2 regions of the Vibrio sp. 811 genome follow, and region 2 is predicted to be linked to the other one. Evidence: riboswitches for the same ligand, from Rfam matches in the RefSeq annotation. Region 2 holds a riboswitch; the other holds the start of a gene.
The links. A riboswitch is a leader RNA that binds a small molecule or an ion and turns the genes downstream of it on or off. The one in region 2 is predicted to bind lysine.
Positions count from the first base shown of each region.

Region 1 (6,021 bases), on a different contig from region 2:
ACCGAAAGATCGCACGCCGCGAGATCCGAAAAAAACGGTTGAGCTATTAGGCGCAACAGGTAATAACCTTAAAAACGTTAACCTTTCAATTCCTGTTGGGTTATTCAGCTGTATTACAGGGGTATCTGGCTCAGGTAAATCAACGCTGATTAATGATACTTTCTTTAAAATTGCGCATACCCAACTTAACGGAGCGACAACGGCTCAGCCTTCACCTTATAAATCGATTAAAGGTCTAGAGCACTTCGATAAAGTCATCGATATCGATCAAAGCCCAATTGGCCGTACACCTCGCTCTAACCCTGCAACCTATACGGGGATCTTTACACCAATCCGTGAACTGTTTGCAGGCACACAGGAGTCGCGTTCTCGCGGTTACAAGCCGGGCCGTTTTAGTTTTAACGTACGCGGTGGTCGTTGTGAGGCCTGTCAGGGTGACGGTGTTATCAAAGTAGAAATGCATTTCCTACCAGATGTTTATGTGCCATGTGATGTGTGTAACGGTAAACGCTACAACCGTGAAACGCTCGAAGTACGTTACAAAGGTAAAACTATTGATGAAGTGCTAGAAATGACGGTCGAAGATGCACGCACCTTCTTCGATCCAGTTCCTGCCATCGCTCGCAAACTACAAACACTGATGGATGTGGGTTTGTCGTACATACGATTGGGTCAAGCGGCAACAACACTCTCCGGTGGTGAAGCACAGCGTGTGAAACTGGCGCGAGAGCTATCCAAACGTGATACAGGAAAAACCTTGTACATTTTGGATGAACCAACAACCGGCTTGCACTTCCATGATATCCAGCAGTTGCTCACTGTACTGCACAGACTTCGCGACCACGGAAATACTGTCGTGGTGATCGAGCATAACCTGGACGTCATTAAGACTGCGGACTGGATTATCGATCTTGGTCCTGAAGGGGGTCAGGGTGGCGGCGAGATAATCGCTCAAGGCACTCCGGAAGATGTGTCGCAAATCGAGGGGTCGCACACAGCTCACTTCCTCAAGCCTATGTTGAAGTAGAAAAAACAGGTAAAGTATCGAGACCAGCAAGTGCTGGTCTTTTTTCATTCAAAACAACGCAATAACTATGGCTACTATACATGTAAGTGGAACAAAGCTTTCTCCCGAAAAAGTACAGGTTCCCCTCAATCGCAAGTTTCTCATTGCCTTGGCAACACTATTTGTGTTGGCAATGCACTTTTTCATGCCCAACCCCGGCGGTTCGGGGCTTTCGCTTTCGTTCAATGCGACAACTTGGATTGCTTTTAGCTTTGCATTAGGCATTGGGTGTTACCAACTTGCGAATAATCGAGTACTACGTTACTCAAAACTAACCATCGGCTTGTTCATTAGTACTCTTATCATGACGGTGCCCATTCTGTACCCAAATGCGAATAGCAGTTTGGCAGCCAATAAGCTCATTGGCCTGTGGTGTGGTGTCCTGTTCTTTATTGTCTTACAACAATTTCATTTCAGTAATAAACATCGCCAACGCCTATTATGGTTCATTGTCCTTGCGGTTGTTATCGAAGCCATTTTTGGTTTGACACAATATCTGTATCTCAAACCAGGCAATCCGTTTGGTTACGACACGGTGGCCAATCGTCCTTATGGTATTTTCCAACAGCCCAATGTAATGGCCAGCTTTCTTGCGACAGGGTTGGTGATTGCCAGCTATTTACTTGCACGTCAGCCCTACAAATACGATCGTAAGTTAAGCGATGTTTACCTTCTCTATGCCGTACCAGTTTTAACTTTACCACTAATTGTGGCGTTGGCTTCACGCACTGGTTGGTTAGCCTCGGTCATCGCCGTGTTGTTGGTCATTCCATACATGTACCGCTTTGCAACCAAAGGGCGCTTTATCCGCTGGGTTGTGTCACTTGTAAGTGGGCTCTTACTCTCAGTCGTTGTCATGCATCTTGCCTTTCCTGATGGAGGTGGGTTAGCCGCAGAAAAAGTAAATATGGAGTCTCCTCGAGCGTATACTTTTCCACAAACATTAGACATGGTGATTGAAAAGCCTTTTACTGGTTATGGATATGGCAAGTTTGAATCTGAGTACATGCTGTATACGGCTCGTCAACATGCCTTAAATGAGAATTACCCAGCTGGTTTGCCAGCCATGGATCATCCGCATAATGAGCTACTTTACTGGGGAGTAGAAGGTGGCTTGCTGCCAATACTCGGCATCTTCTTAGCGATGGCACTAGTACTGTATCGAATCTATCAAGCCAAACGCGGAACTCGTCTTGCGTTGCTGGCCTTGTTTATACCTATCGTATTGCACTCACAACTGGAATACCCTTTCTACCACTCTCTCGTGCATTGGTTGATCTTCGTTATCCTACTGTACTGGGTCGATCAGCGCGTCTCTCGTTATCGACAAGTCGGCTTTAGTAATGTGACCAAAAGCTTGCTGCGTGTTTTTAGTTTGGTACTTCCCGTTGCGTTTACGTTTTACATGGTAAGCGCATTACATACGAATTATGTATTGACGAAGTTTGAGACCACTAGACCAACTAACCCTGATATTCTGAATCAAGTCAGTAACCCTGTAGTTTGGAAAGACAGGTTTGATTGGGATGTCTATAGCACTTTTTTAAACCTTGGGCTGTACCAACAAGACGCAACCTTGATCAAGCCTTATATCGATTGGTCGCTAAAAATCATCAAAGATAAGCCTCGCCCTGCATTTTATAATAATTTGATTTTGGCCTACCAAGGCTTAGATGACTCAAGTAAAGCGGAGCAAATTAGAGCTGAAGCGCAGTTTTTGTTCCCGAAGATTGATTTCAGTGACGTCAATTACCAACCACCTTCTCAAGCAATCTCTGCCTCACCAGCCCCCACTTCAGGAGCTGAGTAATAAATACCAAAAAGCGAAGGGATGACCTTCGCTTTTCTTTATCTCATTGCTGTATGATTTTATTCAGTGAGTGACTCTTCTAACGCTTTTAAGCACAGCGCAACGTTTTCAGATCGAGCGCCGTAACCCATTAAGCCAATACGCCACGCTTTACCAGCTAATGCCCCAAGGCCTGCACCAATTTCTAGGTTATAGGTTTCTAGCAAGTGAGCACGAACTTTTGCTTCATCAATTCCTTCAGGCACGTAAATCGCATTTAATTGTGGCAACCGATGGGCTTCGTCCACAACAAATTCAAAGCCTAACTTTTGTAAGCCATTTTTGAGTTTTTCATGCATCAGTTGGTGACGAGCCCAAGCGTTTTCTAATCCTTCATTTTTCAGTATCAATAAAGCTTCATGAAGCGCATACAAGCTATTAACTGGCGCCGTATGATGGTAACTACGCTTGCCTTCTCCACTCCAATACCCCAAAACTAAACTCTGATCGAGGAACCAACTCTGTACTGGTGTTGTTCTTGCTTGAATCTTTTCAATCGCGGCAGGAGAAAACGTCACTGGTGAGAGTCCAGGTACACATGACAAACATTTTTGACTACCAGAGTAAACCGCATCCAGTTGCCATTCATCCACTTTTAACGGCACACCACCAAGCGATGTCACCGCATCAACAATAGATAATGCATTATGCTGTTTCGCCAGCTTACCCAATGCTTGAGCATCACTGACTGCACCAGTTGAGGTTTCCGCATGCACAAAAGCAAGAATTTTTGTATCTGGGTGCTGTTCGAGTGCTTGCTCGACTTTATCAATGGAAACAGGCGTCCCCCACTCATCATCGACGATAACAACTTCGCCACCAGCACGGACGACATTTTCGCGCATGCGTTCACCAAATACACCGTTACGGCAGACGATCACTTTGTCGCCTTTCTCGATCAAGTTTACAAAGCAGGTTTCCATCCCTGCACTACCTGGCGCTGAAACCGCAATAGTGAATTCATTGTCAGTTTGAAAGGCATACTTCAATAGCTGCTTGAGCTCATCCATCATACCGATAAACAGAGGGTCAAGGTGACCTACAGTAGGACGGCTTAGTGCTTGTAACACTTGAGGATAAATATCAGAAGGACCAGGTCCCATTAAAATACGGTGAGGTGGAATAAAGCTTTGGATCGACATGTCAGCTCCTTGATTATCTTTTATCCTGAGCATTCTAAAAGTTCTATTCAATAACATGGCTCAGGTGTAGGGTTCTTCACCCTAATAGATTTTTCCTCTATCAGCAATTAGCCGTAAGTATAGAGGTCAAACCAGTGTCACAAAATCGTTAATAAAAAACACCATAAAGGTTGAAATATTGATTGACATTAAGGCCTCAAAACCGTTCAATGTTTGAGCTTTATGTAGAAGAGGAGCGCTACCCAGGTAGATGATTTGTGGAACCGCAATTCCAACACCAATCATTGAGGGGGAGTAGTGCCGAGGTAAGTCAAAGTTGCAGGATTTGACTTGTCGGTTGAATTGGGCTGAATCCCATCAACTGTCATCAGCGCAGTCTGATGAAGGGCTTCTGAGGGTAAATTTTTCAAATAGCATTCTAAATACCTCTCTTTTTGCTCTGTTCCTTTTCTCACTAAACATTGGATGTACAATTTTTTAGGAAGTCGTGGGAGAACGCAGTGAGCGCATTTAACGTAGCTAAATTCGGTGGAACCAGTGTTGCCAACTTTGAGGCAATGAGTCGTTGCGCCACCATTATCGAAAACAATCCAAATACTCGCCTGGTCGTGAGCAGCGCTTGCTCTGGCGTCACCAACCTATTGGTAGAACTCGCCAACGGTGTTCAGGATCAAACGCACCGTACTGAGCTGCTGCAAAATCTGGCCAACATTCATGACGCCATTTTAACTCAGCTCGAAGACAGCACGAAAACTGCTGCCGAGGTGTATGGCATATTAGATACCGTAACCAGCCTGGCCGAGGCTGCATCTATCCAAGCTAGTGCGAAGTTAACCGATCATTTAGTCGCATGTGGCGAACTCATGTCGACGCATATTCTAACTCAGTTAATGTGTGAGCGAGGCATTCAAGCTGTGCGCTTTGATATCCGCGATGTGCTGCGTACTGATGACAACTTTGGTCGCGCGGAGCCAAACATTGAAGCAATTTCGACGCTTGCGCAAGATAAACTCGTACCACTTTGCCAACAATCCGTTGTTGTTACTCAAGGCTTCATAGGATCTGACGAAGCCGGTAATACAACAACATTAGGTCGAGGGGGCAGCGATTACAGCGCCGCCTTAATTGCTGAGAGCGTTAAAGCGGCAGGGCTAGAAATCTGGACTGATGTTCCGGGTATCTACACAACAGACCCGCGAATTGCACCAAAAGCCTCACCAATTCCCGAGATCAGCTTTAGTGAAGCTTCAGAAATGGCTAACTTTGGCGCTAAAATCCTTCACCCTTCTACGCTAGTACCCGCATTACGCCACGACATTCCGGTATTTGTAGGGTCATCGAAAGAGCCTGAAAAAGGGGGAACTTGGATTCGCCACCAAGTCGAAAGCTCACCGTTATTCCGTGCGCTAGCTTTGCGTTGTAACCAAACCATGGTAACGCTACGCAGCGCCAATATGTTCCACGCATACGGATTCTTAGCGAAGGTTTTTGAGATCCTTGCAAAGCATAAGATATCTGTCGATTTGATCACAACATCTGAAATCAGTGTATCGTTAACACTTGATCAAACCGATACATCCGGCGGCGCGCCGCAGCTGCCGCAAGCTGTACGAGAAGAGTTAGAAGAGCTATGTAAGGTAGAAGTTGAACATGACCTATGCCTCGTTGCTCTCATTGGTAACAACATGAGTGAGAGTAAAGGCTACGCGAAACAGGTTTTTGGCACGCTAGAAGACTTTAACCTACGCATGATTTGTTATGGCGCTAGCCCTCACAACTTATGCTTCTTGCTCCATGAATCGGTATCGAAACAAGCCATACAAAAACTCCACACCGAGTTGTTTGAGAAGTAAGTTCAACTCAATAAAACAAAGAGCTGCGTATCTGCAGCCCTTTGTTGTTTCATTAGTTGTTACATTTGGACGAGGTAAACATCAATTTAACCGTTAATGTTTGGCCCTAAC
Region 1 covers NZ_JAWOUB010000017.1:88,072-94,092, forward strand. Annotated here, with positions in the region: gene uvrA (excinuclease ABC subunit UvrA) at 1-1,027, shown strand, start outside; gene R7Q46_RS20090 (PglL family O-oligosaccharyltransferase) at 1,095-2,876, shown strand; gene R7Q46_RS20095 (pyridoxal-phosphate-dependent aminotransferase family protein) at 2,936-4,057, opposite strand; lysine riboswitch at 4,278-4,456, shown strand; gene lysC (lysine-sensitive aspartokinase 3) at 4,558-5,910, shown strand; gene metH (methionine synthase) at 5,997-6,021, opposite strand, start outside.
Region 1: another riboswitch for lysine. It lies ahead of lysC (lysine-sensitive aspartokinase 3); the one in region 2 lies ahead of tet(35) (tetracycline efflux Na+/H+ antiporter family transporter Tet(35)).

Region 2 (6,021 bases):
TGTCTCATGGTCAGGTACAAAAAATGTCTGATAAGGTAAAAGCCAAGCTCCTCAAACATCGTTGGCCAGGCAACGTAAGAGAACTGCGTAATGTCATCCAACGAGCAATTGTCATGTGTGAAGATCACACGCTTCTCGTCGCTGACTTGGGCCTTGATAACAATGAGAGGCAATTGCTCCCTTCTGTGGACCAAATTGATCTCGACTACCTACTGCAAGCTATCGAAGAAAATAAACACAATATGAGTGCGGCTGCACGTCACCTCGGCATTTCAAGAACAACGCTTTATCGATTAATAAAGAAATACAACTTAAATGTTTAAATACTGTATAGGTGTAACGTAACACTGTGTAACAGGTAACTCTTTAGATATCATTTAGTTAACTCTGCATCGCAACCATGCGGATTTTTCTGTATTAAAAATCAAAAGCTTAAAATGGGCATAGTCTTTGCTTAGAACTAAGAAGAAGATGGATTGCTTTTCCATTACAGCCCATCAAGGAGAGCTCGGTACACAAACAATTCGCTCTTAACACGAGACTTTTATCCCCAAAAACGCGATTGCCCCCCTCACCTAAGTCGCGTTAAAAAAAGCTCCGCTAAATTAGCGGAGCTTCCCTCTGTAACGAATCTATTCAAAACAACTTACGCACTCTGGCAAGACGCTATTTTAGACTTTGAAAGCCATGACAAAATAGCGCAAACGATAACGAATGTTATCGACGCTGCAATGAACGAGAACGCAATTGAAGCAGTCATACCAAGGGCAATAAAGCCGACGCATGAAACAAGCGCGACTGATAATGCATAAGGTAGCTGTGTTGATACGTGATCAATGTGGTTACAACGTGCACCCGTCGATGACAAGATAGTCGTATCTGAGATTGGTGAACAATGGTCACCGAATACCGCACCAGCTAAAACCGCACTCAACATCGGTAGCATTAGCGCTACGTCTGTTGCACCAGCCATGTCTCCGGCGATTGGAAGCATGATGCCGAACGTACCCCATGAAGTACCTGTTGAGAACGCCATCAGGCCAGACAACAAGAATAAGATAACTGGGAGCCAATGAGGGTTGATATTTCCCTGCGCCATTGTCGAAAGGTAAGTACCAGTCTTCATATCACCGATAACAGAGCCAATGGTCCAGGCAAATACTAAGATTAGAATCGCACCAAACATAGACTTAGCACCAATCCAAAGTGTACGTGCGATCTCAGCCATTGGTAGACCTTGCTTCACAACAGTAAACAGTGCAACTGCTAAGCCAAGCAAGCTACCGTAGATTAGTGATGTACCTACATCTGTATTTTCAAAAGCACCAAGAAGCGCAAACTCCTTACCATCAGCAGCCAATGCTTGGCCACCCGTGTAAAGCATTGAAGCGATAGTCGCGATAATCAGCGTCACGATAGGAAGTATCAAATCTGACACTTTACCCTTTTCACTTTCACGGATATCTAGCTCTTCATTTAGGTCATGCGCTTCTTGCGAGTCATTTTCTTTGTCTTTATCAAAGCCACGACCTTGCGATGCAGAGATCTCATGCTCACGCATTTTACCAATATCAAGACCAAACCACGCAACAGCGAACACCATTAGCAGCGCGAAAACGGCGTAGAAGTTCATTGGGATAAGACGAACATATGCGCCAAGAGCCGAATACTCTGTGATCCCATGTGAGACTAAGATCCCGCCAATAATAGTAATAATGTAAGCACCCCAGCTAGAAGCAGGCATAATTACACACATTGGAGCAGCGGTTGAGTCTAGAATGTACGCAAGCTTAGCGCGAGACACATAAAAGCGATCGGTTACTGGGCGAGAGATCGCACCAACAGCAAGGCTATTAAAGTAATCATCGACAAAAATGAATACGCCTAAAAAGGCGGCAAGAAGTTTGGAGCCGCGTTTACTCTTCACTCGAGATTGTGCCCATTCAGCAAAAGCACGAGTACCGCCAGAAAGCGTTAATAAAGCTGTTGTCATACCTAATAAGATTAGGAAACCAACAATGCTCATGTTCCAAGTGTTAATTCCGCCATCTTCAATAAAGACAGAAGAAACTTGAGAACTGACGTAACCTGCGGTGTCGCTGATAGACCAGCTATTAAGTAGCACCGCACCTAGCACGATACCTACACCCAAGGAAACTAATACACGTCGAGTCAAAATCGCCAAAGTCAAAGCGACAATAGGTGGCAATAATGAAACAGGAGAACTAGAAAAATCTATTAAATTCATGATCTTCAAAAACCAAAGTTTGGCTAGAGATCTACTGCAGACAAGTCACGTAGCATACGATACGTGCTCATGTTGAACTTAGCGACAGGGAAGCGAACACTCCACCCAACCCTACAGTAGCGCTCCATAGTTTAATGTGAATATATACTATGGCAGTGTTGTTCCTTTCAGATACAACCCCAGCAAGTAACTTTGATGAGTTACTTACTTCGGCAATCTTCGCCTTCCACTATTATTCATTGGCATCACCCCAATAATAGCTACTCTTCGAGACCGCGCCTCTACGGCAACAACAAACAATTAACCACTAACTGTACAAATTAACAACAAATTGTCTGCAATATTGCATCAGGTGGCAGCCATTGTACTTATGATGAGAGTCAATGCAACACATCAAACTAAATTAAACAAATAAATAATGACTGAGATAATTTATAAACCTTGCCTACTTCCATAAGTTTTGTGCAACTGAAATCACATCAATCATGTTATTTATGAAACATTATTACTACCTTAGAAATATCATGGTTTATCTTATATCAATAAATTAAGGATATATGACACACCATTAAAGATGGATGCTTCATATTTTTAAGTAATAACTCAAATTTTTTTATAAAAAACCAAGCTGTCGCTCTCTCTATACAATAATGATTGTTGATTTTAGTTCTCATCTAATAATGATTTATTTCGAGTGTAATAATATTAATTGCTTTAAAAAATAGTCAAATTTAAACAAAATCTTGATTTAGCATTTGCACATAAGGAAAAGATAAAGTTAAATATAAGGACTCTTTGTTTATTTATAGATTGGCATTATTTAATCGTAACGATAAAAAGTGCCCAACACATTAACCTTTTAATAGGAATCGTTATGTCAGAGCTGACTAAAACCCTTCTAAATATCCGTAGCCTTCGTGCATTTTCTCGTGAGCTGACTCTAGAACAATTGGAAGAAGCTCTAGATAAACTCACTACTGTCGTAGATGAGCGTCGTGAAGCAGAAGAAGCAGAACGCGCAGCACAAGCAGAGCAAGAAGCTAAGCTTGCAGAGATTGCTGAGAAAATCGCTCAAGACGGTATTGACGTGGAAGCACTTATTACTGCGCTATCTGGCGAAACTAAGACGAAAGGCAAAGCGAAGCGCGCACCTCGCCCTGCTAAATACAAATACACAGATTCAAACGGTAATGAGAAAACTTGGACTGGCCAAGGTCGTACACCTTCGGCGATTCAAGAGCAACTTGATGCAGGTAAATCTCTGGATGAGTTCCTAATCTAGATCCGTGCTATTTTTAAAAGGCTCCCATAGGGAGCCTTTTTTATTTAAACCATTACAAATAAAAAAGGCACATTTCTTAATGCGCCTTTTACTTTAGTTACAGAATAGTTAATTAAACCGCTTCGTATTAACGTTCCCAGTATGCTTCTTCTAGGCTATCTTCTCGCTCAGGAAGTCCGCGCGACAATCGTGGTGAATGTTGCACGAGAACTTCGTAGCTCGCACGGTTTGCGTATTTGCAGACTTGAGAAAAAGAAGAGTAAGTTAAATACTCGTTACTGTGCTTGCTTGAATTAGGCACATTTTCTTTATGGTATTTATTTGCTGCCATATCATGAAGAACAGCAGATAACGCAGCATCACCTGCGCCATTTGTATTCTTAATTTTTTCTGGACCACCCATATATGGCGAGATATGCGAGTACACTTTTATTGGCGTCTCGCATGAGTCTTTTTTCGCCGGACGACTGAATTCATAACGATTAAATTCAGCAATTGACCCTGGAAGTAATGGCAAAGAAGTTTCGCGCTTCGCGCTATCCTCCGTATACCCAGCCATAAATAGACCTACAGGACCCGCCGTGCACAATACTAGATCAGCCCACTCCAATGTTTTATCAGACGCAGCAAGTGGATCAGATTCCCCCGTCAGTGCTTCTGCTTCATCTTCATTCATCGCAACGACTGAAACGTTATCTCGAATGAATTCTTGCCAATATTTAGGGTCATCTTGAATAACAAACTTTGTGCCTAAAGTCAGAACAACAGGCACATCATTCTTTTTCGCGTACTCAATTGCTTTCATTGTTGCTTCCGGCATTGGGTCGCCGTCTTTGCAACGTACTAGATATGACGTCAGTACAAGTGCTGATGCATTTTTAAAGATTTTCTCTGGAATGCTATCAGGATGGAGTTGGTTCATTTGCCCTTCGCTGATAGCAAAAGTACGTTCACCGTCTTCTGTGATAAGAGCAAAACAACGGCCAATTGCACCATCTACACCTTGTAGGTAGTTCAAGTCCATGCGGCTTGATGTATTACAAAGATAACGGTAACCGTAGCTGCCAATCTTAATATCCTGGCTCATCACTCCAAGTAGTGTGGAGCGGTCATCCGCTAGCACGGAGTAGTTATGTAGCGTGTTACCAATTGTACCGCCCGCATACTCATTGGTAATCAAGTTCTCTTCTTTCAGTTGCTGGTATAACTCTTCTGCTCTTTCGTCATCGATAACCAGAGAGTGACCTTTACTCAGACCGTACTTTTCAATCACATCCGTTGTAACTTTTGCTTCAATATCAACCAAGGTTTGGTCAATACCAATGATGTGAGTGCGCGTCATCTTCTTGCTTTCTTGTGCTTGGCTCACCAGCGGGTCACGAGCATGAACAGGAAAATAGTGCTTCGATTTGCGTTGTCCAGGAAATTTCATATTGTCAGTCTGAGTAAGGGGATGAAAAGGAGAGCGGATTCTATACCGCTAATAATAAAGCAGCAATAAAAGCGATTATAGCAAACGTTTGCTGACTACTTTTTTCTTTTAGGTGGCTTATTCACCTTCCATAAAGCTGAGATCTGGTAGTTGCTCAAGGTGCTCGCTATAACGCTTTAGGTTGAACTCACCCTCATTCTTCATTACATCAAAAATCTCAATTGACATCGCACATGCCATCATCGCAACCGCATCTTCACGTGGTGTGCCAGTCATCATTAAACGCATAAGGGTTTCTTTTACTTTAAGCGGGTTACCATCTTCGAGCTGATTTTCAACAATTTCAATCAACTCACTTTCTTGCATAAATTGGTTTTCTTCTGTCATTTGATGTTTCCTCTTGGATTTTGGCCAACTATGCCATATATACCTCTTCTATACTTGCGAAATTACTCGTTCGAATCTTTGTTGAAGAAAAATCCAGCGAAACGAATTGTGATTTCGATCTCGGATCTGTCACCGGTCTGTGGATTCTGATAGAATCTGCATCCCGTTTATTTAAGTGGTGTTTAGTAATGTCTGATAACAGCCAAAAGAAAGTCATCGTCGGTATGTCCGGCGGCGTTGATTCATCTGTTTCCGCGTATCTTCTAAAGCAGCAAGGCTACCAAGTAGAAGGCCTTTTCATGAAGAACTGGGAAGAAGATGACAACGAAGAATATTGTACAGCGGCAGAAGATCTTGCTGACGCTCAGGCAGTATGTGACAAGCTAGGCATCCACCTACACACTATCAACTTTGCTGCCGAATACTGGGATAACGTATTTGAGTACTTCCTTGCAGAATACAAAGCAGGTCGTACACCAAACCCAGACATTCTTTGTAACAAAGAAATCAAGTTCAAAGCGTTCCTAGAATTCGCTGATGAAGTGCTTGATGCGGATTACATTGCAATGGGTCACTACGTGCGTCGTTCTTTCCCTGAAAACGGTGAAAAACCACAAATGCTACGTGGTCTCGATGGCAACAAAGATCAAAGCTACTTCCTGTACACATTAA
Region 2 covers NZ_JAWOUB010000002.1:484,055-490,075, forward strand. Annotated here, with positions in the region: gene R7Q46_RS05990 (sigma-54 interaction domain-containing protein) at 1-323, shown strand, start outside; gene tet(35) (tetracycline efflux Na+/H+ antiporter family transporter Tet(35)) at 647-2,248, opposite strand; lysine riboswitch at 2,358-2,540, opposite strand; gene R7Q46_RS06000 (H-NS family nucleoid-associated regulatory protein) at 3,123-3,530, shown strand; gene R7Q46_RS06005 (inosine/guanosine kinase) at 3,658-4,962, opposite strand; gene R7Q46_RS06010 (hypothetical protein) at 5,080-5,349, opposite strand; gene mnmA (tRNA 2-thiouridine(34) synthase MnmA) at 5,538-6,021, shown strand, end outside.